2 linked regions of the Alkalinema sp. FACHB-956 genome follow. The protein of the gene in region 1 interacts with the protein of each later gene in a pairwise test. Links are inferred from orthologs where the notes say so. Each region holds a gene or a part of one and is shown on either strand. Other genes may lie near its edges.

Region 1 (16,200 bases):
TCAAGGCGCAACGCTCTTCCGAAGACGCGCTCCATAACAATTAAATAGATGCTCTGGAATTGGATCCTGATGTACCTTCGGATCTAATTTCAATTCAAGCCTGAATGGTTACGATGGTTCAATTCGAAGCGAATTCTTTTGTTTTGCAACACAAGAATCAATTAAGTTAGCTGGATCCTGCAAATCGTAAAGTGGGATCCATTTTTTATAGGTTATACCAGCACTGTATGATGACTGTAGCCAGGTCATGGCTGTAGCCAACGTCATTAGGAGATGGACTGGGCAGGAGTCTCGGCCCCCTGCTTGATCATGGCACAGCCCTATAGTGAAGATTTGCGGCGGAACGTGTCGAATTCACTACCCTCAACCTAGGAACATCTGGCTCATCAATGGCCCTTTCTCCGACCTCACTTCCACCTCTCAGTCAGTGCAGTTGTAACTTCAGTTCCGGGAGGCGATCGAGGGCTCAGGATGGTCGATCGCCTCCCAGCAAAACGCTAACCGCCAATCAAGCAATCATCTGGAACGCCATCGCCATTATTATCAATGCGTTGATCATTGCTTTTCCCATCGCCATCACAGTCCGTTGCCGGACCGATCGGACTTCCTGCATTAGAGGACGCTGGCGGTTCCGGCTCAGACACTTCCGGCTCAGCGGGTTCCGGCTCTGGCTCAGGTTCGGGTTCAGAGCGGCGAGGTACCTCGGCGGGAGGCTTGGACTGCGGTCTGGGTGCCGGGGCTGGCGGTTCCGCCGATCGCGGGGCTTTTTCTACGGTTTTCGTGGTATTCGCTGGCTCCGTCCGAGTCGGTGCGCCTTCCTCCTCCCGCTCCACTGATTCTGCATTGGGAGAATCCTCGTTTGCATCCTCCTCAGCTTCCGTTGACTTTGTCTTGGAATCACTCGCCTTGGGGGATGCAGAGGGCGTTGCAGAGGCGCTGGGAGATGTGGTGGGCACACTGGGCGAAGCACTGGGCGACGCTTCCTCCGGCGGCTTACTGGGGCCACAGGCAGCTAGCAGACTAGCGATCGCGATCGCACCAACAGAAAACGGTAGAAAATTTTTCATAACACGGCTCAAACATCAACTGGCAGCAGACTCAACTGGCATTGGACAGAGAAGGCAAGAAATGGACAAGTTGTGGAAATACAATAATTAACACCAAAACCAACAACTGCAACAAAATAAATGGAATCACACCTTTGTAAATATCCGTAGTTAAAACTTCAGGAGGAACAACGCCTCTTAAATAAAATAGCGCAAATCCAAAGGGAGGAGAGAGAAAGGAAGTCTGTAGATTGGCCCCCAACACCACGCCATACCAAATCCGAATTTGGGTTAAGGAAGCGTCGATCGCACTCGGTTCCAAGCCCATCCGCTCAAACTTTTGGCGATAGAGCGTGTTCAACACGGGGACGAACAACGGCACAACAATAAAGGCAATTTCAAAAAAGTCAATAAAAAAGCCGAGGATAAACACCACAGCCATACTGACGAATAAAAAGCCAACCTCGGCACCCGGTAGATTGGACAGAACATGGTGCATGAACTGATCGCCTTCCAATCCCCGAAAAACCAAGCTGAACAGGGTTGACCCAAACAGAATAAACACCACCATTGCCGTCGTCCGGAGGGTGATATCGCAAACTTGTTTGATGGCGGTTAGGGTCAGTTGGCGATTAAAAAACGCCAGAATCATTGCGCCAAAGGACCCGACTGCACCGGCTTCCGTCGGGGTGGCAACGCCAAAGAAAATACTGCCAAGAACCAATAGGATCAGAACCAGGGGCGGCACCATTGCCTGCATCACCTGTTTTCCCAGGGCTTTTTTCCCGATCGATCGCACTTCCTCCGGCAATGCAGGAGCCATGTCCGGTCGGAAAAATCCCACGAGCAACACATGCATTGCAAAGGCTCCGGCCATCATGAGGCCAGGAATCACCGAGCCGACAAATAAATCACCAACGGAAACCCCGAGCTGATCGCCCAACACGACTAAGACAACACTGGGGGGAATGATTTGTCCCAGCGTTCCCGATGCCGCAATGACCCCCGTGGCCAACTGCTTATTGTAGCCATACCGCAGCATGATCGGCAGTGAAATCATTCCCATTGCCACAACCGTTGCCGCTACAACTCCTGTAGTCGCGGCGAGCAATGCCCCGACAATCACAACGGCCAGGGCTAACCCACCCCGCAACCGCCCTAGCAAAATGCCCACGGTTTCCAATAACCGCTCGGCCATGCCCGTTTTCTCTAGCATGGCTCCCATGAAAATAAAGTAGGGAATCGCTAGCAGCGTATAGTTGGACATGGTGCCAAAAATCCGTTGGGGCATGGCCGTAAAGAGGCTCCAGTCAAAGACCCCTAAACTGATGCCCACCCAGCCAAACAGGATAGCTACGGCCCCCAGGGAAAATGCTACCGGATATCCCAAGGACAACATGACTAGTGCACCCGCAAACATGCCAGGGCCAAGCCATTCAGTATCAATTTCAATAATCCAATCACCCATTGCAATTCCCCACCATAATCACCTGAAAATGCTAAATTTCCGATTCATGGGATTCTGGCTGGGCCCCCCGATCGCCCGTCAGAATGGCCCAATTTTTAATGGCTTCGGAAATGCCTTGGAGAAATAACAGCAAACAACTGACTAAAATCAGCGCTTTGATCGGGTAGCGGGGTAATCCACCGGGATCGGGCGATCCTTCCCAGATGGCCCAGGATTCCACCACGGATCCCCAGGAAAACCAAGCGACCAAACCGCAGAAGGGCAGGAGATAAACGAGGGAACCGATGAGATTGGCGATCGCCTTTTTGCGCGGGCTCCAATGGGTGTAGAAAATATCCACCCGCACATGTTCATCATGGAGCAGCGCATAGGCCGAACCCAGGAGAAACAGAATATCAAAGGTATACCACTGGCTTTCAATGAAGGCATTGGAGGTCAGGTTTTGCCCGATCGCCCGCCCAAGATAGCGTCCAATGACATTCCAAACCCCTAACCCCACCATCACCAGAACTAACCATAGAACACCTTGCCCGATTTGCTGATTCAGGCGATCGATAGCACGGGAAAGGGGCAGTAACTTGGGCGGGGCTGTCCGCCACCATCGTTGGAGTGATCTCAAGGCATTGTCCTCCAGAGCGATCAGAACCAGAAGTTGAATAGGCTGTTGAATAGATTGTCCCACGGGCGATTGCACGGGAGTCGCAGCCCCCATGAAGTCGCTGTGATGTCGTATTTTACCGCTTCGGCGCGCTAGAATCGGAAGTCTCTATGGCTAGCTTCACACTCTCGTTTTGCAGGTTTGAGTTATGGCGCGATCGCGGCTACAACAACTGGGTACCTACCTCCAGCCCCACTGGAAACAAGCAGCAGGCGGTATTTTCGCCCTCTTTATTGTCAATGCCCTCAGTATTTACATTCCCCTGCAAATTCGTGATGCTATTCGTGAACTGCGCATCACCTTCCAGTTCGATCGGGTGTTGTTCTATGCCGCGATCGTTTTGGTCTTAGCGTCTGTCATGTGGGCGATTCGGATGACGTCGCGGATGCTGCTGTTTGGGGTGGGTCGCCAGGTGGAGTTTGACCTAAAACAGCGCATTTTCAATCACTTGCTACGCATGGAACCGGCGTATTTTTCCACCAATACGATCGGGGATCTGATCAACCGGGCTACGAGTGATGTAGATAACGTACGGCGCTTGCTGGGCTTTGCCATTTTAAGCTTGGCCAATACCATCTTTGCCTACAGCATGACCTTGCCTGCGATGCTACAAATCAACGTCAAATTGAGTTTACTGGCGTTGGCGATCTATCCCGTCATGTTGTTTGTGGTGAATCTATTCAGCAACAAACTCCGTGCCCAGCAAGGGGAGGTGCAAGAACGGCTCTCGGATCTGAGTGAACTGATCCAAGAGGACATGAGTGGCATTTCCCTCATCAAAATTTATGCCCAGGAGGAAAATGAGCGTAAAGCCTTTGAATCCTTGAACGATCGCCTCTTTGGGGCCAACCTCAACTTAGCGAAAACCCGCACGACCCTGTTTCCCATCTTGTCGGGCTTGGCCTACGGGAGCAGTCTGATTTTGCTCTGGTTTGGGGGGCCTGCCATTCAGCGGGGCGAGTTAAACATTGAAGATCTGATTGCCCTATTTATCTTTGTGGAAAAGCTAGTCTTTCCCACGGCGCTCATGGGCTTCACCATTACGGCCTACCAGCGGGGGGAAGTCAGTATCGATCGCATTGAAGCGATTCTGTCCGTGGAACCCAACATTAAAGATGCACCGGAGGCCAAGGCGATTCCCCTGGAGCAGATTCGAGGCCACTTGCAGGCCCGCAATTTGAGCTACAACTACGCTACGGCGGAGGGCCCCTCGATCGCGGCTCTGAAGCACATCACCTTTGAAATCCAACCGGGGGAAACCGTGGCGATCGTAGGGGCGATCGGATCCGGAAAATCCACCCTCGCCAATGCCATTCCCCGGCTACTGAATATTGCCCCCGGCCAATTATTTCTGGATGGGATGGACATTACCCAGATGCGCCTTCAGGATTTGCGCGGGGCCATTTCCTACGTGCCGCAAGACAGCTTCCTGTTTAGCACCTCCATTCGCAATAACATTGCCTACGGGGTCCCTACTGCCACGGATTTAGAAATTGAACAGGCGGCCAAGGAGGCGCAAATTCATCCAGAAATCCTGAATTTCCCCCAGCATTACGATACCTTGGTGGGAGAACGGGGGATTACGCTGTCCGGCGGTCAACGGCAACGCACAGCCTTAGCGAGAGCCTTACTGGTGGACTCGCCTATTCTGATTTTGGATGATGCCCTGTCCAGCGTAGACAACCAAACAGCGACGCAAATTTTGACCAATCTCTCGGAAGGCACCCGCCGCAAAACGGTAATTTTTATTTCCCATCAGTTATCCGCCGCCGCCATGGCCGATCGGATTTTTGTGATGGATCAGGGGGAAATTCAACAGATGGGCAACCACGAAACCTTGCTGGCCACGCCGGGGTTGTATCAAACCCTGTGGAATCAGCAGCAACTGGTGGCGGTTGTAGAAGCCTAAGCCTTTCAACGACTCCGGGCCAACTACTCTGGCTGAATCCCCACCCATTGCCACCAACGGTTCAGCGGGAAATAGATGACCGGAGCCCACAAACTGCTGAGAATGGCGGAACTGAGGGCAATCAACTGATGGTGTTTCCAGATTTCTAGAAGCGATCGGGTCCCCAAGAGGCTGAACTGAATCGCAGTGACCGTTTCAGCGACTACCGCCATGCCAAAGACGATCAGCGCCACAGAAATAAAATCTTCTTGGAGATAGCGCTGTTTTTGTAATCGAGCCGTTAATAGACCGACGACGACTAAACTTACGGCATGGCTGGGGTGTAATTCGGTCATGGCATCCTGCAAAAAACCGAGGGCCATCCCCGCCGAGATCGCCGACCAGACATTTCGTTTCAGGCTCCAAGCCACCACCCAAATCAGCAACCAATTGGGGCCAATTCCCGCTAAGGTCATACCAGGCCAACGGGTGGGCGACAGCATCAAGCAGACAAAGACGGAGAAGGCTGTCCCGGCGCAAATGACGCCCCACCGTGCTAAGGAACTTTGTTCCATCCATTGTGAACACTGCCGGGATAGCTGACCGAAAGTGAACAAATGCATCATGGTTGGACAGAGGGTGAAGGGCTCGGCGAAAAACTGGAAGTGGGTGAAGGTTCTGGCGTGGGGAGGGTATCTGCTGGGTTGATGGCGTTGGGGGGAGAGACCACGACCCATTCTAAGGAACTGATTGGTGCAGTCAGTTGGATGATGGCCTCGGGGGCTGGACTTTTGCTGAGGTCGATCGACTCGATCCGCCCCACGGGCAAGCCCTCAGGAAATTTGCTACTAAAGGCCGAAGTCACCACAGTGTCGCCCTTGCGGACATCGGGAACCTTATCAAAAAACTGCATAATGACTTGGGTGCCTGCATTTTGGCCCGTTTGCCCCTTCATGTAGCCCGTTGCACGGCTGCGACTGACGGTAACGCCCACCTGGTTGGCCGCATTGCTCAAGAGGACAACTCGGCTGGCATGGTCACTGACTTGACTGACTCGCCCGACCACTCCCCCAGGGGCCATCACCACACTATTGAGTTGCACCCCATCCTTAAGGCCGCGCCCTAGGATCAACTGCTCCCACCAATGGTCTGCACTACGGCCAATCACAGGTGCAGCTAAGGCTTCCTTTTTTTTGTCCTGGACTAAACCCAGTAATTCTTCTAGGCGCTGGTTGCGGTTTTGTAACTCGATCAGGCGTTGTTGGAGTTCTAGAACTTGGGCATTCTCCAGCTGGAGGGCGGCTTGGTTGGGATCCCCTTGAAAGGGCCGAGAAAACCATTGATAGGTTTCCATGAGCCATGCTCCCTGGGTTTGACGCACGATCGCCGCTGTCCCGATCGCAAGGCCGATCAAGAGCGTTTGTGTTCCGAACCGTTCCCACCAGCGGCGTACTGTAAACATGCGAAGACTTGTTCGAGGTTGGACGACTTTAGGTCGGGTGAAAGGCACCATGTCAGTTCCTTGGCAAGACTCAGTAGATGACTGAATTACCTTCCACCCAAAAATTGTCTGGATCAGGAGACCTTAGCAGGCAATTCGTTCTACCGTGGACGGCTGCTGAACACCCGTCCAAGCTGATTAAAGTTTTCCAGCACACGCCCGGTGCCCAATACGACACAACTGAGTGGATCAGCGGCCACATGGACAACGATGCCGGTTTCATGGCTGATCAAGGTATCGAGGCCCTTGAGGAGAGCACCGCCCCCTGCCAACATAATGCCCCGATCGATGATGTCAGACGCTAACTCCGGCGGAGTGCGTTCTAGGGTGCGCTTGACTGCATCGACGATGACGGCCAATGGTTCAGCCATGCTTTCCCGAATTTCCGGGGCTTTGATCGTGACGGTTTGGGGCAGACCCGACAGCAGGTGCAACCCGCGCACTTCCATGGTTTCTTCGTCAGCATCGCGGCTGGGGTAAGCGGATCCGATCGCAATCTTGATTTCCTCGGCGGTGCGTTCCCCAATCACGAGGTTATGGACTTTTTTCATGTATTGGACGATCGCGTCACTCAGTTCATCGCCCGCCACCCGAACCGATTCACTCAGTACCGTGCCCTGCAAGCTGAGAACGGCCACCTCGGTGGTGCCGCCGCCGATGTCAATAATCATGTTGCCCGTTGGTTCCGCTACGGGGAGACCGGCTCCGATCGCCGCTGCCACAGGCTCATCGATCAGAAACACTTCCCGTGCCCCGGCCTGGGTGGCCGCATCCATGACCGCCCGCCGTTCCACCCCCGTGACCCCACTGGGAATGCCAATCACCACACGCGGCGAAACTAGTTGCTTCCCTTCATGGACGCGGGTGATAAAGTGCTTCAGCATCAGTTCTGCGGTATCAAAATCCGCGATCACCCCATCTCGCAGCGGACGCAGTGCCACAATATTTCCCGGTGTCCGCCCCAACATGCGCTTGGCATCTTCTCCAACGGCCAAAGGAACGCGCTCATTTTGATCGATCGCCACTACGGACGGTTCTTGTAGGACAATGCCTTTCCCTGAAACGTAAACCAACGTATTAGCGGTACCCAGATCAATCCCCATATCACGGGACAGGGAAAAGCGACTGAAAAGACCCACGACTTACTCTGCCTTCTGTACTAACGACAACGTTCCTGAAGCCCAGCCACCCTTGCAATGGGAAGTCCAACTTGAAAGTCAACTGAAAAGTCTAACTTTACTGGTGCCAGACTGTTTTGGTCAAACATCGGCGTTTGTGGACGGTGGAAACAAAGGTGGATTCTAGTATGTTTTCTGACCATCGTCTAGACGACCGATCGCTAAACCAAGGATGAACTGGTGGTCTCCTATGAGCAGTAAACACACGGTTCAAGGGCAACCCGGTTAAATTGGCAATAATTTACCATTCCAAGATTCATTTATTACATTCAGCGATGATTTTTTCTGTAGAAACTACGAATAAAGATAAGAAGGTTTGGGCAAAATTTCCTCGCTCAGCAATGAATGACTGCGACAACCTGGCTTAGAAAAAACACCTGCTTATAAAAACACCCAGAGAAAATAGGAGAAAATGATGAGTCTGGATAAAGGCAGTAATTAGTAAAAGCAATGAATCAGGCGGAAAAAATGCAATTTTAAAGATGATTTAAGGCTGAGTTGCTTTGGGCTGTGAGTTGTTTTTGAGCTGCCTGAGGTATCTGAAATGTCTAGCAATGCCCCTGAAATGACCATTAATGACAATTGTTTTATGCAATACAATTGTTTTGTGCAATAGATGTATTGTACAGACCTCGGTTGTGCAAACCTTGTGGTTGTGCAAACCTTGTGGTTGTGCAAACCTTGTGGTTGTGCATCCCTTGGCTGGGCATGGCTGGCATGGAACGATTTACTCTCGCGCAACGCCCTACTGTCATTTGCGCTGATCCTGCTGGATCAAAAATCCAGCTAACTGGAAAATAGCAGCAGAGGTGAAAGCGCTACCCGATCGTATCCATCTATATAACCACATAAATCTCAAAGATCTCGTAAAAGGTTGCGGGAACAGGTGCAACGATCGGCTGAACTGAGTGGGGCACGGCGAGCTGGATCGTCCTGGGAGGAGGTGCCCGATCCCTGCCACAAAGCGGCCATAGAAAGCGGTGAAAACCTGAAAGATTCTGCGCTAGCGGGGAATCTTCTAGTTAGGATAGGGAAGCTAACCTATCCACCAGTACCTTAGCACTGAAACTAAAGGTCATGAGCTTAAACGTCATTACTCTTGTGGGCCGCGTCGGCGGAGATCCGGATGTCAAGTATTTTGAATCGGGGAGCGTTAAATGTCGCTTAACCTTGGCGGTCAATCGGAACAGTCGCAACAACGATCAGCCGGATTGGTTCAATCTGGAGTTGTGGGGACGTCAGGCGGAGGTGGCTGAGCAATACGTGCGGAAAGGGAGCTTAGTGGGAATTAAGGGATCCCTCAAGTTTGATACCTGGGTCGATCGCAATACGGGTGCCAATCGTTCATCCCCGGTCATTTTGGTCGATCGTTTGGAGCTATTGGGTTCCCGCCGAGATAACGAAAGCTCGATGAATAGTGGTGGCGGTGGCTACGAAGACGATTTCTAGGACGATTTCTAGAAGGATTTGACCGGGGGCTCAGGACTGGGCCGGGGGCTGTTGCGTTCCTCGCCGCTCCTCAAAGATGACTTTTCCGGCAAAATCTGATTAGATAACGAGTCTGTCATCTAATTCATCACCTTTTTTCTACCCCTCACCCACTCTACATCTCTCCCATTATGTCTATCGTAGTTGCTGCCTTCTATCAGTTTGTGGCTTTGCCAGATTGCCATGAGCTGCGGGATCAGTTCTTCGATCGCTGCCTTGCCCATCAAATTAAAGGGACGATCTTGCTGGCCCAGGAAGGCATCAACGGGACAATTAGTGGCTCGCGGGAGGCGATCGATGGGATTTTTGGGGAATTGCGATCGGATCCTCGGTTAGCTAATCTGCAAGTCAAGGAATCCTATACCGATCAGCAGCCCTTCTATCGGCTAAAGGTCAAAGTGAAACCGGAAATTGTTACCTTGGGTCGCCCGGAGGTCAATCCAGCCCAGGGGGTGGGTACCTATGTTGATCCCCAGGATTGGAATCGGGTGATTCAGGATCCAGAGGTGATTGTGATTGATACCCGCAATGACTTCGAGGTCAGAACTGGGAGCTTCCAAGGGGCGATTAATCCCCAAACGGAATCCTTCCGCCAGTTCCCGGACTACGTTCAGCAGAATCTGGATCCTACCCAGCATCGGAAAGTTGCGATGTTCTGCACGGGAGGGATTCGCTGCGAAAAGGCTTCGGCCTATATGCTGTCCCAGGGGTTTGAAACGGTCTATCACCTCAAGGGCGGAATTCTGAAGTATCTGGAAGAAGTGGCCCCGGAAGAGAGTCTGTGGGATGGGGAATGTTTTGTGTTTGATCAACGGGTGGCGGTGACCCATGGCGTTGAGGAAGGTTCCTACGAGTTGTGTCTCGCCTGTGGCCATCCGGTGTCGATCGCGGAACGGCAGTCTGATCAGTACCAGGAGGGGATTCATTGCCCCCACTGTGTTGATCTCCAAACGGAAGAACGGCTCCGGCGGAACCAAGAGCGTCAGAAACAGCGTGTGTTGCAACGATCGCGCTAAAGCATCCCTCTCCCCCTTGCTTTAGGGACAAGACATTGCCTTTAATACAGTCAGGCGTTTTTCACATCCTGACTTTAATCTATGCCCTATTTTTGGTTTAAAGCCTTTCACATCGTTGGCTTTGTCTCCTGGTTTGCGGGTCTGTTCTACCTGCCCCGCCTGTTTGTCTACCATGCCGAAGCCCAGGAACAGCAGACTGAACCCGTGCGCAGCATCCTGCGGGAACAGTACACCCTGATGGAAAAACGCCTCTACGGCATTATTATGATGCCGGCGATGATTGTGACGATCGCGATGGCGATCGGGATGCTGGTTGTGCAACCGGACTTTCTACACCAAACCTGGCTGCATGTGAAGATTGCCTTGGTTGGGGTGCTCGTGGTGTTTCATTTTTTCTGTCGGCGGGTGATTGCCCAGTTGGAAGCGGGGGAAACGCCACTGACCTCAAAGCAATTTCGCTGGATGAATGAATTTCCCACCTTCTTTCTAGTGGTGGTGGTGATGTTGGCGGTGTTTAAGAATGACATTCCCACCAATGCAACGGGCTATGTCATTCTCTTGATGGTGGTGGCTTTTGCTGCGAGTATTCAACTCTATGCTCGCAAGCGTCGTCTGGATGCCGAAAAGAAAAAACAAGCATTGGAACAACAGGTGACGACTGAAAGTACCCCTGAACCGACGGCTTAATTTGCTCTTTCAGAATCTAAAACTTTGTTCTGGTGAATGTTGCTTTTTAAGGTGGGTAGGTGAACGGCCTACCCTATCTTTTTGGCGTACAATCTTCAGGCTGGATAGCGCGATCGTTAGAGCTGACTCGATCGTTGATGATGCGCTGACCGTTAACCCCGGATGCTTGTCCCCTTGCGCTGAACCCCTTGCGCTTTGATCCACTGCGCTTTGATCCACTGCGCTTGACCTCTTGCTCTTAATACCTTGCCTTTGCCCATTGCTTTATGGAAACCAGTGCTCCTGATTTGGTGATGAATGCATCTGTTGTGCCAGCGTTGGTGCAAACTTTGGTGCTGCTGCTAGCAGGCTTTGTGCCAGCGGCGGTGTCGGGTTTGGTATTGGGGACGTTGCTAGGGTTGAATCGGTGGACGGCAGGTGCTGCCAAGTATCTGTTACAGATTCCGGCCTCTCTGCCTGCAGTGTTATTAATCCCCATTCTCCTCATTCTGCTGAAACAGACTGAGCCGATCGGTTCGCTACTGGTGGCGTTCAGTACATTCTGGGTTGTGGCGATTTACACTGCGATTGGGATTCAACGGGCAAGACGGCACCAAAACCAGATGTTTTTTGCGATTCCCAGCATTTTCCAAGGCTTGCGCTTTGGGCTGATGTTGGCTTGGTCGGTCATGATCACGGCGGATATTCTTCTGTCGAGTAATCAGACCTTGGGAGGCTACATTTGGGATCTCTATAACCAAGGAACGCAGAGTTTAAAGCCTGTGGTGAATGCAGCGATCGCGGTTATGGTTACGGCGTTTCTGATGGATCAGATTTTAAATTTTGTCGGTTTCCTGATTCAAAAACGCCTCAAACCGAAGGTATCGGAACCTGCTCAGATTGCAGAGTGAGTCACCTGAAAAAGGGGGGGAATTGTTCCTGTGGTTTTGCTGACGATCGAGCAAATGCGAAGTATTATGCGACAGTTCGATCGGGATGCTGTGTGTTATGAAGCCCCAAAAGTTAACTCTCTCCAAGCTGGAAAGCGAGCTATTTAAGGCTTGTGACATTCTGCGAGGCAATATGGATGCCTCGGAGTATAAGGAATATATTTTTGGGATTCTGTTTTTGAAGCGGCTGAGTGACCAGTTCGATGCCGATCGGGAGGCGTTGCGGCAGGGCTATGAGGCGAAGGGGATGAAGCCTGCGCTGATTGAGCAGCAGTTGGCGAATCGAAATAAATACGACTTCTTTGTGCCGGAGGAGGCGCATTGGAGTCAGCTTCAGCATTTGAAGCAGTCGGTGGGTTCAGGGCTGAATAAGGCATTGGCGGCGATCGAAGATGCGAATGCCGATGCGTTGCAGGATGTGCTGAAGGGGATTAATTTCAATCGGAAGGTGGGCCAGAAGCCGATGTCGGATGCGACGTTGGTGCAGTTTATCCAGCACTTTAGTAAGATTCCGTTGAGCAATGGGGATTTTGAGTTTCCGGATTTGCTGGGGGCGGCTTACGAGTATTTGATTAAGTATTTTGCGGATACGGCGGGGAAGAAAGGGGGCGAGTTTTATACGCCGGCGGAGGTGGTGCGGACGTTGGTGCAGATTATTGAGCCGGGGGAGGGGATGTCGATCTATGACCCCTGTGCGGGTTCGGGCGGTATGTTGATTCAGTCGCAGCAGTATGTGGCGGAGACGGGGGGCAATGCGCGAAATTTGGCTTTGGCGGGGCAGGAGCTAAATGGGGGCACTTGGGCGATTTGCAAGATGAATATGATTTTGCATGGGATTACGAGCGCGAAGATTGAGCAGGGGGATACGCTGCAAGACCCGCTGCATGTGGAGAATGGGGAGGTTGTGAGGTTCGATCGGGTGATTGCCAATCCGCCGTTTTCGCAGAATTACACGCGGGATGGGCTGAAGTTTCCGGAGCGGTTTCATACTTGGTTGCCGGAGTCGGGGAAGAAGGCGGATTTGATGTTTGTGCAGCATATGGTGTCGTCGCTGAAGGCGGATGGCCGGATGGCGGTGGTGATGCCCCATGGGGTGCTGTTTCGGGGGGGTGAGGAGAAGGCTTGCCGGGAGCGATTTATCAAGGATGGGATTTTGGAGGCGGTGATTGGGTTGCCTGCGGGGTTGTTTTATGGGACGGGGATTCCGGCTTGTGTGTTGGTGATGAACCGATCGGGGGCGAGGGAGCGCGATCGAGTGTTGTTTATTAATGCCGATCGGGAGTATCGGGAAGGGAAGAATCAGAATTCGTTGCGGGCGGAGGATATTGAGAAGATTACGAATGTGTATCGTAATCGGTTGGAGGTAGGGAGTTATTCGCGGTTGGTGAGTCGGGAGGAGTTGCAGGCGGAGGAGTTTAATTTAAATATTCGGCGGTATGTGGATAATAGTCCGCCACCGGAGCCGCAGGATGTGCGGGCGCATTTGAATGGGGGTGTCCCGAATCGGGAGATTGAGGCGTTGGGGCGGTATTTTGCCCATTATGCGGGGGTGCGGGCGTTGTTGTTTAAGGCCCGGAAGCAAGGGGATTATAGCGATTTTGCGATCGGGATTGGGGCGAAGGATGAGATTCGGCGGTTGATTGAGGGGTCAGATGGGGTGTTGGCGAAGCAGGCAACGTTTCGATCGGCGTTGCAAATGTGGTGGAAGCAGCAGCGGTTGTTGATTGAGGGGTTGCCGGAGTCGGGGAATGCGTTTGCGGTGCGGCGGAAGTTTTTGGCGTCGATCGTTCCTGCTTTGGAGCCGCAGGGGATTTTGGATGAGCATCAGGTGCGGGGGGCGATCGCGGCTTATTTGCAAGAGGTGGGGGCGGATCTGAAGTCGATCGCGGCGAGTGGTTGGGGGCCGGAGTTGATTCCGGATGAGGATATTTTGCGATCGCAGTTTCCGGAGGTGTTGGCGCAGTTGGAACGGGATCAGGGGCGGATTGCGGAGTTGGAGGGGTTGTTTGCGGCGGTGGATACGGGGGATGAGGATGAGGAGCCGGAGGAGTCGGAGGAGGGGGTGTTGCCGAAGGGATTGGTGAAGTCGCTGAAGGAGGAGCGGAAGGATTTGGAGGGGCAGCGGAAAAATGGGCTGAAGTTGGTGAAGGTGATGCGGCAGGATGTGAAGCGGATGGAGCAGGCGGGGTTTGCAGCGGCAGAGCGGCAGGGGAAGCAGCGGGAGATTGCGGAGATGGAGGGTCTGATCGCAGGGTTGGAGAGTCGGCTTGGGGAGATCGATGGGCGGTTGGCGCGGCATTCGGGGTTGGAGGCGGAGTTGAAGGAATTGAAGGCGAATGTGCGGGAGGTGGAGAAGCGGCGGGATGAGTTGGTGGAGCAGGCGCGGGAGCGGATTTCGCCGGAGGAGGCGCAGCCGTTGATTATGGCGCGGTTTGAGCGGTTGGTGATGGGGCAGTTTGAGGGGTATTTGCGGCAGGATGTGCGGGCGTTTGTGGCGGCGGTGGAGCGGCTTTGGGAGAAGTATGCGGTGACGCTGAAGGAGATTTTGGCGGAGCGGGATGCTGAGGCGGAGAAGTTGAATCGGTTTTTGGTGGAGTTGGGCTATGAGTAAGAAAAGCCATTGGGAAAAAAAGACAATTTTTGAGTTAGGCCATCAAAGTAAACTTACTGTCCAAACTGGGCCTTTTGGGAGTCAACTGCATTCGGATGACTATCTTGAAGAAGGTATACCATTTCTATTAATTCGCAATATTGGCCCTAATGGTTTACTTACAAATGACTTACCAAGAATTTCTGAACAAGATGCACAACGTTTAGCTCGATATTCCTTGCAGGTTGGAGATATTGTATTTAGTCGTGTGGGTCGTGTGGGTAGCTGCTTTCTTGTGACGGATGAGCAAGCTGGTTGGATTATTTCTGGCCAAACGCTCCGCATCAGAGTTCCCTATGATAATTTAGAGCCTCGATATTTTTTGTATGCGCTGCTAGATCAAAAGTCTCAAGAATTTATTTCAGGAGCTTCAGTTGGAACGACTCGAACTTCAATTAATACCTCTATTCTTGAGTCGCTACCAATCCAACTTCCACCGTTGCTAGAGCAGAGAAAAATCGCTAATATCTTAACCACGATCGATAATCTCATCGAAAAAACCGAAGCCCTAATCGCCAAATATCAGACCATCAAACAGGGCATGATGCATGATTTATTTACCCGTGGGGTGGATGCTGCGGGTAAGCTGCGGCCTACGTTTGAGGATGCGCCAGAACTGTATAAGGAAAGCGCGATCGGTTGGATTCCGAAAGAGTGGGAAGAGTCAGTAGTTGCGAATCAGCTAGTATGTATTGAACAAGGTAAAAGTCCTGAATGTGATAGTGAACCCGCAGCACCTGGGGAATGGGGAATTCTAAAGACAACTGCTGTTGTTTGGGACGGATATAACTCTTTAGAGAATAAGCGTTTACCTTCTAAACTAAAGCCTAATTTTCAATATGAGGTCAAAGTTGGTGATGTCTTTATAACTAGAGGTGGCCCTAATTCGCGTGTTGGTGTGGTAGCTTATGTTTATTCGACTCAAGAGAAACTAATGATGTCGGATAAACTATACAGGCTAGTTCCAAAAAGCTCTATAGATGCAGAATTCTTATCTTTAGCATTATCATCTGAGTCCACGCAAACGTATCTATCAACTTTGAAGACAGGACTAGCGGAGTCTCAAACCAATATCTCTCAAACAATTGTCAGGAAACTGATAATTCCTGTACCTGAGAAATTAGAACAGCGAAAAATAATCGATCGTGTTGCATCTGTCAGAGGACTGATTGATAAGGAAAAAAACAATCTAAGAAAACTGCGAAGTCAAAAATCCGGCCTGATGCAAGATCTCCTCACCGGAAAAGTCCGCGTCACCGTTGACACAGCCGCAGCCTCCCCCTAGCCAAGCCCCCAAGCTATAATTTCCCTATCACCACCCGCAAACCATGGCCATAAAGATTTTCGTAACGATTTCAAATCACTAATATGATTAATTTTCATCCGGTGGATGTAACCCCGCCATAATCAACAACTTCCGAAGATTCACCACCCCGGCCCGATTCAGCTTCAGCGCATTCACCGTCGCTCTTCCCGTCGCCGTAATTCCAATCACCCGCAACGTATCAAGACTCCAAGTAAAATGCTCACGCCAAACCTGCTGACGAGGATGAAACAGCGGCACAATAGCTTGACTAATTGGATCGATCGCCTGGGTTTTCGTATGCTTATGCCCATTGCAGCCCCCACAGGATAACGCCAGATTCTCCAGATCCGTTTCACCACCCTCCGCAATTGGAAGAATATGCTCA
Region 2 (16,500 bases), on another replicon or contig:
TTCTGGTGCAGGTTATAATCCCCTCGCACATAGAGCGGTTGATCAGTAAAGAAGGATAGCCCTCGATAGTTATCACCCACCTTGAAATTACCACCCACCAAGCTATCTGCCCGTTTCAGGTCAACCCCGTTACGCAGACGGAAGCCATAGGGACGACGATCAGGATCCGCTAGATAATCGATCGGCTTTGTCGAAATTCCACGATTATCTGCCGTGAGGGGAACCTCAGGATCCATTGGATTAGCCGGATCACGCACATCCATCGTATTTTTCCGAGTATTTTCCGGTCGAGAGATGGCATCTTCCCGCACAGCATCCTCACGGAAGGCATAGACAATGCCGCTCACCGGCAACCAGACATCATCTGGAGCAAACGGAGTTCCACCAGAGGCCCGTTGATCCTTGACTTTGCTATTCCGCAAAATATCAATATCAATGTCCATCGATCGGGCTAACATGGACTGCCGTGGATCAAAGAAAGCCTTGTCCAGGAACGGCACAGCCAACGCACGGCGCGAACCACTAGGGGCCCAAGCCAAGGCACGAATCGACTCCGGCGTCACCCCCCTAGGCAACATAATCCGATTCGGGTTCAATGCATCATCCGCTGGAGCATCTACGAAGGGCAACTTCCACTGGCTAGTATCCACCACGGGCTGAATGGCCACCTGGGCAACACCATGATCCGGTATTGGGAATACCGTCCTTGTTGCATCAGGATATCTTGCAAAACCCGGTCTTTGGGCAGTTCTAGGCGGCAACAGACTAATGGCTACTGGGTTGATGGTGGTTACTGCATTGAAATACGGCGTAGGTGGTTTCGGCGTAGCATCTGTCTGGATACGCTTGAAGACAACCTTCTTATCACTGGCAATCTTCTTCACATAGTCATCCACCACGTAGGGTTCCATATCCCCTGAGACTTTATCGGCTCGCCCACCACGAGGAACACTCTGTTGTCCAGTCACTTGCTGTACTGTCAAACCTACCAGTTCCGCTTTAGAAGCCCGAATAGTTCTTGGAGGGGTTGAATTCAGAACCTTGGCTGTCACTTCTGTTCCATCCATGAAGTCCTCATGGCCAGGCTGACGATGATCATACTCACCGACTACATCAGCCACAAAATCATCATTGGTATCCACCAACTCCCCATCCAAGTCATGATCCGCCTCTGGGAAGAGATAATAGAGCGCTGGAAACTTGGGTTTCACCACCGGGCGGGGTGCCGTCATCGCATAGACAGGATCATAGGTGGCACTTCTAGGATCTAGCCTAGGATCCCGTGGATTATAAGTAGTCCTTCCATTACCACTATCAGCCCTCTCATCGCGGGGGAGTTCAAGAGCACCACAGAGACGAGAGAGTCCCAACCGCGCAAACTGGACTCGCTGCATATCTAGAGTACCTAACTCAATCCCATTGGGTAACGAGACCGAAGGCAGAGGAGAACTGGGTGGATTCAGTGACTGTGGATTACCACTACTATCCACCGAAAGACCCACCGGCGCAGATTGGTTATTCAGCCTTGCATTAGCTGCCTGCCTGACTATCGGAAAGAGATCTGGGTCGCAGGCAGAGGGGTAGGCAATCGTGTTAGGAGACGTAGGAGAACCCACGTTAATGACATAGGTGCCAAAGGCAGGGGAAGAGCGGAATCCAAAGGTACGATCTCGCCGCACCTGGAAGTTCAGCATGATCAGTTCAGCCAAGCGAACTATAGGATGATCAGCACTGTACTTTTGGCGCAGTAGCTCAATGTAAGCTTCCGGCGGTACATCAAAGAAGTTTTTCTCTCCTTCTGATCCAGCAACCCCGCTGTTATTAGGACTTGCTGGATCGTAACTAGACCAATATTGCTGGGCTTTGGTCAATACTTCACCATCGGAAGGATCACCATTCATGTACTTATACAACTCTTCGCCCAACTGAACCAACAAGTTAGACTCGCCGTTCCAAGAAGCCAAATCATAACTTGGATTGGTGGGATCAAACCGTTGGATTTGGTCAATGTTGTAGGCTAACATCCCAACGGTACAGGCTGCCGTTTGGATATAGGTCTTGTCTGCAATACTCAGATTGGCGTAGCCCTTGGAATCCAATCTAGACAAGGCACGACGCAGGTTAGAAAAGTTCCCCCACATTGCCATGGCTGGATAGGGATGCACCACGGTATCGTTGGGCTTAGGAGGAAATGCACCATCTGGATCACCTGCAAAGTTCGCTAAGTTATCCAATGCCTTCCGTAGAGCAGAATTCGTGTTAGCAACATCACTCTCAAACGTTGCTTGATCCTTGTCTGGAGGTTGAAACTCCAGACCATTCGTTCCCCGACCTACCAAGAAATTCGAGAACAACGCTAACGTTGGCGCATTATTTGCCGCACCATCTCTCAGCAATGTTGGGAAGAAATTGGTAGATTCCCGCAAGGTCAGGGAAGTCCCAGGATGCACCGTCGAAGCTAAACATGCCACAGGATAGTCTTTGTTGACTGCCCCATGGTAAATTGCTGCACTCTGGACTGCCGCTAGGTTATCCCGCAGCGATCGCCGTTGCTGCTGAATATGCGTTAGGGTTTTGACTTTGTCATTATCAATGGGATAGGGCTTCACGGTTGGAGGATAGAGCGGATCCGCATCTCGCTCCAAGAACGAAGCCGAGAAACTGATTCGAGTAGAACTTGGGTTCTCAATGTAACCATCCTTGGTGTTATCCCGTGCTGTGTTCCAGCCAAATAAATTCCCCAGTTCTAGACGTTCCCCCACTAAGATGCGTAAGCCTTCATTCCGCGCTCGACGCTCCCAATAGCCATCAAATCCAACCTCCCCAAACGCATCTGCAGTTGGGGGATCATTGCGGGTCAAATTAGGCTTCCCGACAATTTCATCACCCACCTTCTTGTCAGCCGGAATTTGATCATCTTTGTTAGGACCATAACGAGGCTTCGGCCCCCACAAATCATCAGCTCGATAAAGGTCATCCACGTAGGGAGCCGGTTCCTTCACATTGACAATACGGGTCGCCATTGGCCCGTTTTTGAAGGCATTCCAGGTAGACCCCGCACGGTTGTTATCCCCTTTGACGGATTTGTATTTATCCGCAGCCAATAATCGTTCTGGATTACTGAGCATCGTCAACATCGTCGCCTTATCGGTCGTTGCTACAGTATCCGTCGCAGTAGTGATGGTCGGAGCTGTATTTACACCTTGCCCCACTTGGACGTGGATGGGGATATTCGTTTGGTCAGGGGTCGTTCCTGTTCCCACCCGACCCAAGGACATAACTTGCCCTTGGAAATCCATATCTGTTTCCGTCGCATCCTTCGGTGTTGTATTGGTTGCCGAGATAATGGAAGCTTCAGGGTAGAACAAACAAGAAGCCTTAGCACTGATCAAAAAGGCGTTAAACGCATTGCCCCCAAAGACAAAGCTGCCCTCGGTATGCATAGCCCCATTCCAGCGGAAGGCCGGCCCCGGAGAGATTTCTAAATCATTTCTAAACCAAGCCCCCCACTTATTCCCCCGGTTCAGTTGCCGATCCTGGTGAAATTCCATGGTGACCGCAGCACTCTTGGGGTCGTCTGGAATAACAAAAGAATCGACTTGGAAATTCTTCCGAATCGTCGAGGTATTACTCGCATCTAGGAACCAGCCTTCTTCTGCTTGGTTACCCCCAGTTGCACTCGAAACCTTACAGGCCCCCTGGGTTTCATTACTCAACGGCCCATGGCGCACAATTTGGGCAGCCGCTTTATCCGCATCATTCGTTCGGACTAGAACTTGGTCAAAGGACAGGGTATTGGTTCCCTTAGGGGTACTAAATACGATGGAATAAACAACCGTCGCATCTTCTTTGCCATCCCCGTTGGTATCTGTCCGGAATGACCAAGCATTATCTGGGCCATTATCAGACATTTCCCCAGCTCCAGGGCGCGTTCCCAGATCCAAGCGAGTTTCATCCGGCAGGGTGTAGGGATCGGTGTTACCACTCGCATCAGGTGTGGCCAAGGGCAGGCGGGCTAATCCTTTGGTTTTGCCATCGTTCAACAGCATTGCCATCAAGTAACTCTCCTGGGGCACCCCGCCGGGATAGCGGGTGTCTTTCGAAGAATCAAACATGAATTCAAGCTTCGATCGCGCCCGATCGATCGCAGGGGTGGCCGCATTGTAAAGAACCCGCTGCTGGTTTTGGACAATGACTTGGGTATTGCGGCTATAGGCGCGATAGGTTAAGGCTCCGACCGTGAGGGAAACCACCAAAATCAGCAGCACGGTGGTAGGTAGAATAAACCCTGAATTTGTGGTTGCCCGCCGATTCGCAACAAACGTGGCTCGCAACAACCAATTGACAAGACGCTTGCTCATCGATCGCTGGAGTTTCCAGATTTCTCGAACAAGACTCTGAATAGCTTTGGAGAAATGACGGTTTGACATAGCGAATGATTAAAGAGCAAATGCTGCAAAACTGGATGCTGAGAGAAGGTAATTAATCCGATTATCCGGGTTTTCTACTTTTGGGCTGTATACCCAGAAGAGTCAGGTTAGATGGAAACCTGTTTCGATATTACTCACTACTTTTCAAACTGGCAAAAAACCAGCAGATTCCTTCGATTTCCCTCTATATGGTCTCAGGGGAATGATAGTTATCAATCAATTATTTACTCGGAATAATTCATTGAAGTAGCTTGTACCCATGAAGATAGGGCGATTTTCCTCCCAATTGACTCCGTAGAATTCAGCAAAACAGATTCCTCGACTGTGTTAATCGGCAAAATCTAGTAAGTTATTTGCCAAAATTGCTTAGAGTTGTCGGATTATTCCTAACGTACCCGCGATCGCAGCCTTTGATAAACCCGATCACGTAAAGTTTAGATGAGTATCTTTTTGCTAAGGGAAAGATTTCCCGCCAAATTCCCTCAAAATAACCAAGGGCGATAGTCTTAAGTTTCAAGACTATCGCCCCCATTGGCTAATCTGCACCATCTGAGTGGTTGATTTGACAACAACCTTCGAGTAGAGATTTACAGTTTGTTTAGATTGAGCCCTGCTTGCTTAGCAAAAGCGGATAGACCTTTGATTTCCAGGGTTTTGATTGCTTTTGTAGAAAGGCGCAAACGCACAAAGCGATTTCCTTCCGGCCACCAAATGCGCTTCCATTGCAGATTAGCTTCTTGCAGCTTTTTTGTCCGGCGGTGAGAGTGGGACACCGCCATGGCATTATTAGCTTTCTTGCCAGTCAACTGACATACACGGGACATGCTTCGTTCTCCAAGCTGTGAATGTTCGACATTTCATGCAGTCTCTCATTGTATACAGATCAACTGCCAATCGCAAAGAGCGAATTCAGCGGGCAGTATCATTGCACCCGCCAGTCGTCTGGATTGCAGACAGTTGCTCTAGCCTACATCCCTAGGACTAAACCTGTGCTAAAGCCAGATCACATAGGGCTAAAGCTTGCTCAACTTCTTCTGCGCTAACGATTAACGGGGGGACAAATCGCACGACCTGGGGCCCTGCAGGAACGAGTAACAAGCCCTCTTGCATCGCTGCTTTAACCACTTCGATCGCAGTTACCGGTTGATCAGGCTTCAATTCCAAACCATTAATTAAGCCCCATCCTCGCACTTCGGAAATCAGGTGAGGGTACTTGCTAGCCAAGGTCTGAAGCCCCGACCTCAACTGCTCACCTCGCTGCTGCACATTCTGGAGAATGTGCTCCCGTTCTAGGGTCTGACAAACCGATAGAGCCACTGCACAGACTAAAGGATTGCCACCATAGGTACTGGCGTGATCCCCCGGTTGGAAAACATCACAGGACGCTTTGCACAGAACAGCGCCGATCGGAACGCCCCCCCCTAACCCCTTTGCAGATGTGAAAATATCCGGTTCAATCCCCAACGTTTCATGGCCCCAAAGATGTCCTGTGCGTCCCATCCCAGTTTGCACTTCATCCAGAATCAGCAGAATCTCCTTTTCATCACACAACTGACGAACCCGTTGGAAATAAGCCTGATCGCCGGGGCGGACGCCGCCTTCACCTTGCAAGGGTTCCAAAAGAATTGCTGCGACTTGAGGAGTCTCTGCATCTAACGCTTCAATCACAGCTTCCAGTGCAGCTAAATCGTTATAGGGAACATAGTGAAACCCTGGAACCAAGGGACTGAAGTTCTGTTGGTATTTGGGTTGGCCGGTAGCAGTGACGGTTGCTAGGGTTCGCCCATGGAAACTGGCTTGAGCAGTCACAATCACCGGATTTTCAATTCCCCGACGCACATGGGCATACTTGCGGGCTAGCTTAATCGCGCCTTCATTGGCTTCAGCACCCGAATTACAGAAAAAGACGCGATCGGCGCAGGAATGATCCACCAACCATTTCGCCAAATCACCCTGGGGTGGAATGTAGTACAAATTGGAAACATGATGCAGGGTCTGCATCTGCTGGGTCACAGCCTGCACCATTGCTGGGTGGGCATGGCCTAGGGTACAGGTTGCAATCCCTGCCACAAAGTCCAAGTAGGAGCGATCTCGATCGTCCCAGACCCGACACCCTGCCCCCCGCACTAAGGTTAAGGGAAAACGCCCATAGGTTGACATCACACAGGTATCAAATGGTTCAGAGCTACCAGGTTCAGCAACTGACTGCTCTGACTTAATCAGGGTATTCAGACTCACAACGATCGCCTCGCAACGGTAGATCAATTCAAGGGTTCAATTCAATTTAGTCCAGTTTTAACGCACTGGCCGGGACTTCATCCCAAGATTCTACTGTTCGAGTCCTAACTATCCAGCCTGCTGATTTTTGCTGCTGGGTCAAATTTTCCTCAAAGGATTGACGACAGTCCTGGGCTTGTTGTTCGTCACAGCAAGCAATACAGACATAAAGTAATCCAGCTGGATCCAACTGTTCATTGACCCAAATTTTCATTTCCTGATCTCCTGTATCAAACCGCAAGGCAACGGGGGAAACTTCTATCCATAACAAATCTGGATAAGTTTCATTGTCATACGGATAGCCAGCCTATGCATCCCGAGTTAAACATCCGGTCACTCAAGGAAAAAGTCACCCTAGCCAGCCTTTAAGACGCTCAGCCACTTGGGGCCGTCGCAGCTTGCGCATGGCCTTACTTTGAATTTGTCGAACCCGTTCCCTAGAAAGATTAAAAATACAGCCCACTTCCTCAAGGGTGCAAGGTTTACTGGTGGTTAAGCCATACCGCAGCGAAATGACATCACGCTCCCGTTGCGTCAGAACAGTGCCCAAGATTTCAGTAATTTCTTGCCGCATGACAGCTTCACTCATTTGAGCTTCAGGAGACTGGGTCATGCCATCTTCTAATAAATCCAGTAATTCCGTATCTTCACCTTTGCCGACTCGATGGTTGAGGGATAGCGATTGGCGGCGTACTTGCTGAAGATAGGCAACTTGATCTAGGGGAATTGCTAATGATGTAGCTAATTCTGCCTCCGTTGGATTTCTGCCGAGGTCTCGCCGAAGATCACGTTGAGCCCGTTTCAGCTTATTGAGTTTTTCTACAATATGGATGGGTAAACGGATGGTTCTGGCATCGTTTGCGATCGTTCGTGTAATGCCCTGTCTGATCCACCAATAGGCATAGGTAGAGAATTTATATCCTTTGTCTGGATCAAACTTTTCAGTGGCACGGTGCAAACCCAAAGCCCCTTCCTGGATCAAATCTAGGAACGGAACTCCACGATTCAAGTAGCGCTTTGCGATCGAGACAACCAGACGGAGGTTAGAGCGAATCATTGTCCGTTTAGCCACCCGACTTAGGTGCAGCTGATGATCCAGTTGTTTTTCGGTAAAGCTCAGATGATTGGCTAATTCCAATTTTGTAGGTGCTCGATCGAGCGCTGTTGTCAAATTCTCTCGATGGCGCTCAATCTCGTTGCCAGTTCGGATTTGGCGTGCCAGTTCAATTTCTTGATCTGCTTTTAATAAGGGATAGCGAGCCATTTCCTTGAAAAAAGACCCGATCGCATCATCTGAGATCCCACGGCTATAGGTCGCTGTCCAAGTAGGTTGTGCAGTCTCTTCTAAGGATTCCAGGTTACTGGAGTCATCAAACCCATCAGGTTCATCAAAAACTTCCAGGGTGATGAGGTCAGCTTTATCGATGTCTAAAAAATTACCAAATGAATCCGCTTGTATAGACTCTAATGACTCTCCTGAGTTCGATCGAGGTTCACTGGAAAGGACTTCTAAATGAGAGGTGGAATTTGATTTTCTGCTCATTTTAAAATGATGGATGGGGGTTTAAATATTCAGTGAAAAATGATTAGTGGAGTGTAGAGAATAAAGCAGGGAACAGTTATTTGAAAGACTCTAAAAAGACTTGCTGTTTCAACTGTTAGTCCATTAGTTAAATGATTCACAACCGAAAGACAGTTCAACCCGTACTCATGGGATTTTTTTGCAAAGATGACAATATTGGAATTGGAAACTGCTCAACTGAACGAATTAGGTTGAATCATTGAACTAGATAGCTCAGCCCTATTCTAGACGGAGCAACAAGACTTGCTAGGAACACGCTCAGCTAAGTGGCAAACTCAGTGAAAAAGGTTGCTACTACGGCAGTTAGCTAAACTATAAGGAAAGATGCAAAAAATTCTGAAACGGTAGAAGTTGGTTGATGCATTTTGTAAGCCTGAGTCTTGCTGAGAGAGCATTTACCCTCTTCTGAGACTTCCATGGACCTAACTTCCGTAGACCTACAATTTTAAAGTTTGAATAATTATATTCTGTAGTTAATTTAACGAAATTCTTGAAAAATTTACATCCCTTATTATCAGCTAGAAATAAATAGACGATCTGTTTCAGCGTAGAGTTGTGACATAGAGTGCTGGACAAATGGTTCATAATCAGCAGCTACACCGACTTTAAGCGGGTCAAGAATTGGCCTAAAAGGCTGTAAAACTGTTGGATGAGTTTTAACTGAGTTTAAGTACTCGCTCTTAACTTTGGCGTTTTGGTTCAATGGGAGACAATATCCATGACTGTTTTTTGGGAAGTAAAACACTCAGAAAACTTTTCTAAGTGTAGATTTTTTAGCATTCTCTTAGCTGTTGTAGGAAGTTCTGCACTTTTTCTTAAGCTTTAGCGGGTTAACGGTATAGGGGGGGCTATGGGGCTCAATTTTGTATGACGCATTGGAGTTCAGTACTTTCCAATACAGTCGCTGTAGACAATTTGCTATAGGCAAATGGCTATAGTAAAGTTCGCTATATTCAGGGAGAAGATTCTAATCAGCTCATTGGGAAGTATTGTGGGAAATATTGTTGGAAAGCGTGCCTGTGTCACCTTTGGATAGTGCTGCAATTATGCCTGATGGGGCGATCGTTCCCATGAGCCCATGGATAGAAGTCTTGGTGGATTGTCCAGGAGCCCAGGGGCTATACACCTATACCGTCCCCCAGGGTATGGAGATTGCAGTGGGGGATGTGTTGACAGTTCCCTTTGGGGCGCAGCAGGTCGGCGCGATCGCGATTCGTTGGCTCAATGCCTTAACCGATGATTTGGATCCGCAGCAAATTCGTCCAGTGGAGTCGATCGTCAGTCGTGCCTTTTTTCCCTCCACCTACTGGCAATTGTTAAACCAGGTGGCAACCTATTACCAAACCTCCCTCATGCAGGTGATTCGGGTTGCATTACCGCCAGGATTGCTGACGCGATCGCAACGTCGTCTGCGCTGCCAAACCGGCCAACAAAGTGAACCGGACGCATTGCCTGAATTAACCTTGCCCGCTCAAAAATTATGGAATTTGTTGCAACAGAGTAAAACGGGAGATTATTCCTGGAAGTTTATTCAGCAGAAAATTAAAGGGGCCAATCGAGCGGCTCAGGAACTAGAGTCCTTAGGGCTTGTGGAAAGTTATTTACAGCCCCCAGAGCAGATTCGGACAAAACAACAGCAAACGGTGACCTGGGTGTCTGATCAGAGCGAAGGGCTGAGCGATCGGCAGCGGGCCGTTTTGGATCAGCTGAAGCGGCGAGGGGGAGAGGTCTGGCTGGCGGAATTACTGCAACAGTGTCAAGTCAGTGTTTCTGTTGTCAGAACCTTAGAAAAAAAAGGTTTAGTGACGCTGCAACTGCGTGAAATACTGCGTCAGGAACAGTCTGAGATCGAGGCCGACATGGCCAAAGTGTTAACTGCGGATCAAACCCAGGTTTTGGCTAATCTGCGATCGTTGCAAGGCTCTCAGCAAGTGCTGTTGCATGGGGTGACGGGATCGGGCAAAACGGAGGTCTATCTCCAAACGATCGCGCCTCTGTTACAGCAGGGGCAATCGGCGTTGGTGTTGGTGCCGGAAATTGGGTTAACGCCGCAATTGACCGATCGCTTTCGGGCGCGGTTTGGCGATCGGGTGTGCGTGTATCACAGTGCCCTATCCGATGGTGAACGCTACGATACCTGGCGGCAAATGCTGCTGGGACAGCCCCAGGTTGTGATTGGCACCCGATCGGCTATTTTTGCGCCCCTGCCGAATTTGGGGTTGATTATTCTAGATGAAGAACATGACTCCAGTTTTAAACAAGATCAACCCGTTCCCTGCTACCATGCCCGGACGGTGGCCCAATGGCGATCGCAGCTTGCAAACTGTCCCTTAATTTTAGGGTCTGCTACCCCGTCATTTGAAAGTTGGGCTACGGCCCAGCGATCGGACTCGATCTATCTCTCCATGCCCCGACGAATTCACGATCGACCCATGCCCCAGATTCAAGTTGTAGATATGCGATGGGAATTGCAATCTGGTAATCGATCGATGTTCAGTCGAGCGTTGCAAGAACATATTACTCAGCTTAAACAAACTGGACAGCAAGGAATTTTATTTATCCATCGTCGTGGCCATAGTACCCACGTTTCCTGTCGCAGTTGTGGCTATGTGATGGATTGTCCCAACTGTGATGTTCCGCTGGCTTATCATCACACCCATGCGGATGCGGTGGAGTTATTGCGGTGTCATTACTGTGGATATACTCAAGTTCAACCTCAGCATTGTCCCGACTGTTCCTCTCCCTATTTCAAACATTTTGGCAGCGGGACTCAAAAAGTGACCCAAGAGTTAACAAAGTTATTTCCAGAGCTGCGGGTATTGCGATTTGACAGTGATACAACACGCACCAAAGGAGCCCATCGCGCTTTACTGACCCGCTTTGCCAATGGGGACGCGGATCTCCTAGTCGGGACACAAATGCTGACCAAAGGGATTGATCTTCCCCAGGTGACGCTGGTCGGCATTGTGGCGGCAGATGGGTTACTCCATCTCCAGGATTTCCGGGCCAGTGAACGGGCCTTTCAAACCCTACTGCAGGTGGCGGGCCGATCGGGGCGTGGAGCTGACCCTGGTCGCGTGATTTTGCAGACCTACACGCCGGAGCATCCCGTCGTGCAGGCAGTGGTGAAACAGGACTATGCGGCCTTTGTAGCAGCGGAATTGCCCCTGAGAGCTGCGTTGAATTATCCGCCTACGGGACGGCTGATTTTGCTGAAGTTCAGTAGTCCCGATGCCGTGGCGGTGCAAAAAGCTGCCGATCGGGTAGCCCAAGTTCTGACGCAGCTGGATGCAAAACCGGATGCAAACTATGAACTCCTCGGCCCCGCCCCGGCGGCGATTTTACGAGTGGCGCAGCGCTACCGTTGGCAAATATTACTGAAGAGTCCTCTGGGAAGTGTCCCCAATTTGCCGGACTTAGCTACCCTTCGATCGTACTGCGGCCAGTCCGTCAGCTTAACGATCGACATTGATCCGATGAATTTGTTGTGACGGGTGGTGTGGTCGGAAATGGATAGCGATCCAGGCTAAATTTTGGCCTCGGGCAAAATCAGCATGGCATCCCCGAAGGAATAAAAACGGTAGTTCTCACGAATCGCTTCTGCGTAGAGATCCAACAGTCGCTGACGGCCAATCAGTGCACTGATCATCATCATCAAGCTGGATTTCGGGAGGTGGAAATTGGTGATCATTCCATCCACGGTTTTCCAATCGTAACCGGGATAGATAAAAATCTCCGTTTTGCCGCAGTAGGGTTCCAGCTTCCCCGATCGCTGGGAGGCTCCTTCGAGCGATCGGGCAGAGGTTGTTCCCACGGCAATCACGCGCCCCCCATTGATTTGGGTTTGCCGCACCTTTTCAACGGTTTCCGCTGGGACTTCAATCCACTCCCCATGCATCTCGTGCTGGGTGATGTCCTCCACTTCCACGGGACGGAAGGTGCCCACGCCGACATGTAATGTAACAAATGTGCGATCCACCCCCTTTTGGGTTAACCGTTCCAGTAATTCTGGGGTGAAGTGCAAGCCTGCTGTGGGGGCAGCGGCGGATCCGAGGCGATCGCCGTAGACCGTTTGGTATTGCTCCGGGGTGGATTGGCTGTCCTGGATGTAGGGCGGCAAGGGCATGTGCCCGTATTGCTCAATCACTTCTAGCAAAGACTGATTCGTTGCAGTGCGGAATTCCAGGAGTCGGCCTCCCGTAGCGCTGTCCCGATCGAGGATGGTTGCAGCTAATTGCACGGATGTGTTCTGGGGGGCGATCGGCGTAAATTCAATCACTGCACCGGGTTGTAACTTGCGACCCGGTTTGACCAGTGCAAGCCACTGGTTAGGACTTTTTTCCTCCAATAAGAGAACTTCAACTTGGCTACCGGTGGGCTTGTGGCCGTACAATCGCGCCGGAATCACCCGCGTGTTGTTCATCACTAACAGGTCGCCCGGTTGGAGGAATTGCTCTAGCTCATAAAAATGTTGATGACGATGCTGGGAGCGATCGGAGATGACCATCAGCCGAGAATGATCCCTGGGATGGGCGGGATTTTGGGCAATCTGTGTCTCCGGTAAGGTGTAGTCGTAGGCCGAGAGGCTGCGATCGAGATCCATGGAATTGTATCGGAACAAAGTCTAGACAATCAGCGTACAGGGGAATGGAACTAGAGGGAATGTATAGAACTATGGAGAATGTGTACAATAACGATAGAGTCCAAAAACTAACTTCACTAATCGTTGGTAATTGTAAAGTATGGAGAATGTGTACAATAACGATAGAGTCCAAAAACTAACTTCACTAATCGTTGGTAATTGTAAAGTTAGGACTTATAAATGTACCTATTAATACATTTTTTAATCAACATTAACTAAAATTTAGCCTCAAAAATTTCTTCCCTGGAAATTCACTTTTTTTGGGTAGGTTCCCGCTCCTAGGTTGGGGGATATTCCCCTACATTTACAGCGGATTGCCGTCGATGATTGAAAGTGTCGCATTTGCGAGGACATCTTGTATGGATTATCTTTACTACCTTGCGAATGCCAGCCTCACCCTTCGGATTGTTGAGTTTCTGCATGCGAATACCCAATTGCCGCTTCTCTTCATGACGGTGATTCATCAAATTGATGGATGGGTGGTGCGAGTTAAGTTTGAACACCCACTTAACCCGCAGCAGGATGGTGATTTTCGCGCCTTCCTGAATGAGCTGGGCATTCCCTATGAACCCAATGTTCGTGTCCAGATGGCCCTTTGGGGGTTAGAGATGGGCCAGATGCCGATCGATGTGATGCAACGCTACCAAATAGCAGTGGTGTCCCATGGCCAACCCGATCGGGCGGAAATCGAAGCCTTTCGAGGCCAGTTTGTGCAGGGTTTAGGTTATTGCCCTGAGACCTTAGCTTAGGGCAGGTGGTGAGCGGAGAAGTGCTTATGATGAGCAGATTCTCGGTTTTATGAGGTTGCCTAGGCGTTAAATGCTTGGGTTGAGTGGGTTGAGCAAGCTAGGTAAGGACTGAATTGAGCGAATCACTCTTGAGCGAATCAATTCAGTCAGTTTAGTTCCATTTAGTTCCATCGGGATTCGTTGCAGGTCAGTTAGATACGCTGGTTAAATTCCAAGGCGTTGATTAAATAATTCACCAAAGTTAAGTGGTAGTTTGCGATCGTGCGGCTAAATCCAGGGTGATCGGGTTGGCTGTGCGATCGGGGAGAACAATGAACCAACGCAAGATCAAACCGGCAGGGGCGATCGCGGTGCTGGGGATGTTTGAGCAGAAATATTTGGGCGGTTTTCCAGAGTTTGGTTTGCTTCTGACGGGTGACGGCGAGGGAGCCATCGGAATCCCAGTTGTAGGGCTGGCGGGTTTTGACTTCGATGAAGATTAGATCGCCAGCGGCATTGAGTGCCACGACATCTAATTCGCCAAAGCGGCAATGCCAGCGCTGATACAGGACAGTGCCGCCTTTTGTGGCGACCCATTGGGCCACTAACTGTTCTCCTAGGAGGCCAGGATCGGGGGTGGGATGGGTAGAAGAGGGACTGCTCATGGCTGTGTTGCTCACGGTCTTTTCTAGGATTCCCCGAGTTACGACCGTGCCCCACCGATGTACGATCTAAGAATAGGCAGATTGTTTGAAAAGATTCAGTTGGTGAATGCGTACCGAAATGCGTACCGAAATACGGATTGAAAAGCTTGCTGCACAGTTTCAGCGCTTGGCATTGTGGGTGGCGATCGTCGCGATCGGGTTACTGTGCACGCTGACTCCAGCCTGGGCAGAGGACTATAACAAGGAATTTCTGGTAGGCCGAGATTTTTCTAACCGGAATTTAACCGATTCCAGCTTCAACCATGCCAACCTGCGGGAATCAAATTTTAGCCATGCCAACCTGCAAGGGGTCAGCTTTTTTGCTGCGAATTTGGAAGCATCGAACCTCGTGGGTGCGGATCTGCGGAATGCCACGTTGGACAGTGCCCGCATTTCTGAGGCGGACTTGAGCGATGCCAATTTGGAAGGGGCCTTTGCGTTCAATGCCAAGTTCGAGAGTTCGAAGATTGACGGTGCGGACTTCACCGATACCCAGATGCGGGAAGATACGCGGCTGTTGCTCTGCAAGTTGGCCACAGGCCGCAATTCCGTCACAGGTCGAGAGACTCGCGAAACGCTGTATTGCGATGAATAGGCGCGACTAGCGTTGGGGATGTTAGAAACCGGGGTTCTACGGACAACTAGGCTTCTTGCCTAAATTTGCCAAAGAACCCCGGTTTCTGTTTGGCGTCACTCGCCTACCCAAGGGCTGAGCACGAGATCGGAAAAGTTCACTTGCCGCTGCCGATCGAGTTCACGAATCCGTTGATCTTCGGCGTAAACTTTTTGCTGGTAATACTGCCCCAGATCCGGGGACGTCACGAAGTCAGTATTTTTCCACAAATCGAGAAAATGTCGGCGACGCTTTTCGCACATGACCCGCTCCATGGCAGCGGCGGCTGTACGAATCACTAGTTCCGCCCGCTGAATATCCGTGGTGGTTTTTTCATCCAGTTCAAACAGGCGATACACCTGCGTCATTTCCGTGGGGAACTCAGTGCAGCGATCGCGCAGCAAAGTCAACAAATCTGGCGCATCCGGCGCGACAAATTCTGAGGCGGTGGGATTCGCGGCTTGAATTTCTAAAATTTGTCGCCAGAGAAAACGATGGTGGGACTGGCTGAATTCCAAATCGCGCTCTTCCAAGACTTCCACAATTGTGGAACGATGCTGGGGGGCATGGAGATACAGTTGCAACAGTTGGGACTCGGCTTCTTCCAGAAGCGATCGGTCACCGGGAGTTTGCCATTTGGCCGATCGACCGTGCCAGCGTTGCCCTTTAACCTGGAGCCGTAGATTCTCTTCGATCTGCCGGACGAGTCGGGTATTGCCCTGGCCGAGTAATTCCGAGCATTTCTGGATGTAATAGGTTCTTAAGGTCGGATTAGGTAAATTTCCCAGTAATTTGACCAATTCCTCCGTGGCCGCCTGCATCTGATCGGGCTGCTGGAGGTTTCGGGGGTGGATCGCCTGCTGGATTTGCCAATCGATCCACAGGGGCGCATTATCCAGCAATCGCTCATAATCAGCCGTGGCGTGGTGTTTTAAGAATTCATCGGGATCCTTGCCGTCGGGAATATTGAGGATCCGTAATTGCACATCACCTTGGTAGGCCAGGTTGGCCACTTCCCCGATCGCCCGTTCCGTGGCCTGGACGCCTGCCCGATCGGCATCGAAGTTAAACACTACCCGTTTGGATTCGGTGTAGCGCAGGAGTTGTCGGACTTGGTGGCTGCCCAAGGCGGTGCCCAAGGACGCGACGGCACTGGTAATCCCGGCGGCGTGCAGGGCAATCACATCAAAATAGCCTTCCACTACGATCGCTTGGTCGGTTTTGGCGATCGCGGCGCGGGCTTTGTCCAATCCGTAGAGGGTTTTGCCCTTGTCAAACAGTTCGGTTTCCGGCGAGTTGAGATATTTCGGTTGCTCATCGCCCAGCGATCGGCCCCCAAAGCCAATCACCCGACCTTGCAGATCCAAAATTGGAATCATCAAGCGATCCCGGAAACGATCGTAAAAACCGCCACCTTCCTTGCGCGGTACCAGCAATCCGGCCTGCTCCACCAAGGCCACGGGATATTTTTTCTGCTCTACCAAATAGCCGTAGAGGGTTTCCCAGCCGCCCGGTGCATAGCCG

Evidence for each region.
Region 2: the proteins of H6G21_RS20730 (region 1) and priA interact in binary tests that used the Escherichia coli proteins (3 or more experiments, as listed by UniProt). The link is inferred for Alkalinema sp. FACHB-956 from one-to-one orthologs.

What each region holds. Positions count from the first base shown.
Region 1 is NZ_JACJRC010000027.1:7,019-23,218, reverse strand. The notes cover bases 7,773-10,502. They hold H6G21_RS20730 (single-stranded DNA-binding protein), read left to right. Parts: upstream 7,773-8,816; coding sequence 8,817-9,188; downstream 9,189-10,502. Other genes in these bases: hemJ (protoporphyrinogen oxidase HemJ), read left to right, coding at 10,325-10,502; H6G21_RS20725 (rhodanese-related sulfurtransferase), read left to right, coding at 9,359-10,243. In the rest of the region: H6G21_RS20770 (hypothetical protein), read left to right, coding at 1-44; H6G21_RS20765 (hypothetical protein), read right to left, coding at 498-1,067; H6G21_RS20760 (TRAP transporter large permease subunit), read right to left, coding at 1,099-2,499; H6G21_RS20755 (TRAP transporter small permease subunit), read right to left, coding at 2,546-3,133; H6G21_RS20750 (ABC transporter ATP-binding protein), read left to right, coding at 3,321-5,081; rod shape-determining protein MreD, read right to left, coding at 5,105-5,635; rod shape-determining protein MreC, read right to left, coding at 5,683-6,573; H6G21_RS20735 (rod shape-determining protein), read right to left, coding at 6,663-7,664; more of hemJ, read left to right, coding at 10,503-10,930; H6G21_RS20715 (hypothetical protein), read left to right, coding at 11,197-11,820; H6G21_RS20710 (class I SAM-dependent DNA methyltransferase), read left to right, coding at 11,918-14,470; H6G21_RS20705 (restriction endonuclease subunit S), read left to right, coding at 14,463-15,794; H6G21_RS20700 (HNH endonuclease signature motif containing protein), read right to left, coding at 15,882-16,200. UniProt on the Escherichia coli protein: Plays an important role in DNA replication, recombination and repair. Binds to ssDNA and to an array of partner proteins to recruit them to their sites of action during DNA metabolism. Acts as a sliding platform that migrates on DNA via reptation.
Region 2 is NZ_JACJRC010000010.1:157,179-173,678, reverse strand. The notes cover bases 9,028-12,057. They hold priA (primosomal protein N'), read left to right. Parts: upstream 9,028-9,335; coding sequence 9,336-11,780; downstream 11,781-12,057. Other genes in these bases: queA (tRNA preQ1(34) S-adenosylmethionine ribosyltransferase-isomerase QueA), read right to left, coding at 11,816-12,057. Also shown: hormogonium polysaccharide biosynthesis protein HpsA, read right to left, coding at 1-4,430; rpmB (50S ribosomal protein L28), read right to left, coding at 5,018-5,254; H6G21_RS13285 (aspartate aminotransferase family protein), read right to left, coding at 5,412-6,590; H6G21_RS13280 (glycogen debranching protein), read right to left, coding at 6,715-6,921; H6G21_RS13275 (RNA polymerase sigma factor, RpoD/SigA family), read right to left, coding at 7,057-8,250; more of queA, read right to left, coding at 12,058-12,892; H6G21_RS13260 (hypothetical protein), read left to right, coding at 13,291-13,680; H6G21_RS13255 (YraN family protein), read right to left, coding at 13,872-14,324; H6G21_RS13250 (pentapeptide repeat-containing protein), read left to right, coding at 14,443-14,958; dnaG (DNA primase), read right to left, coding at 15,054-16,500.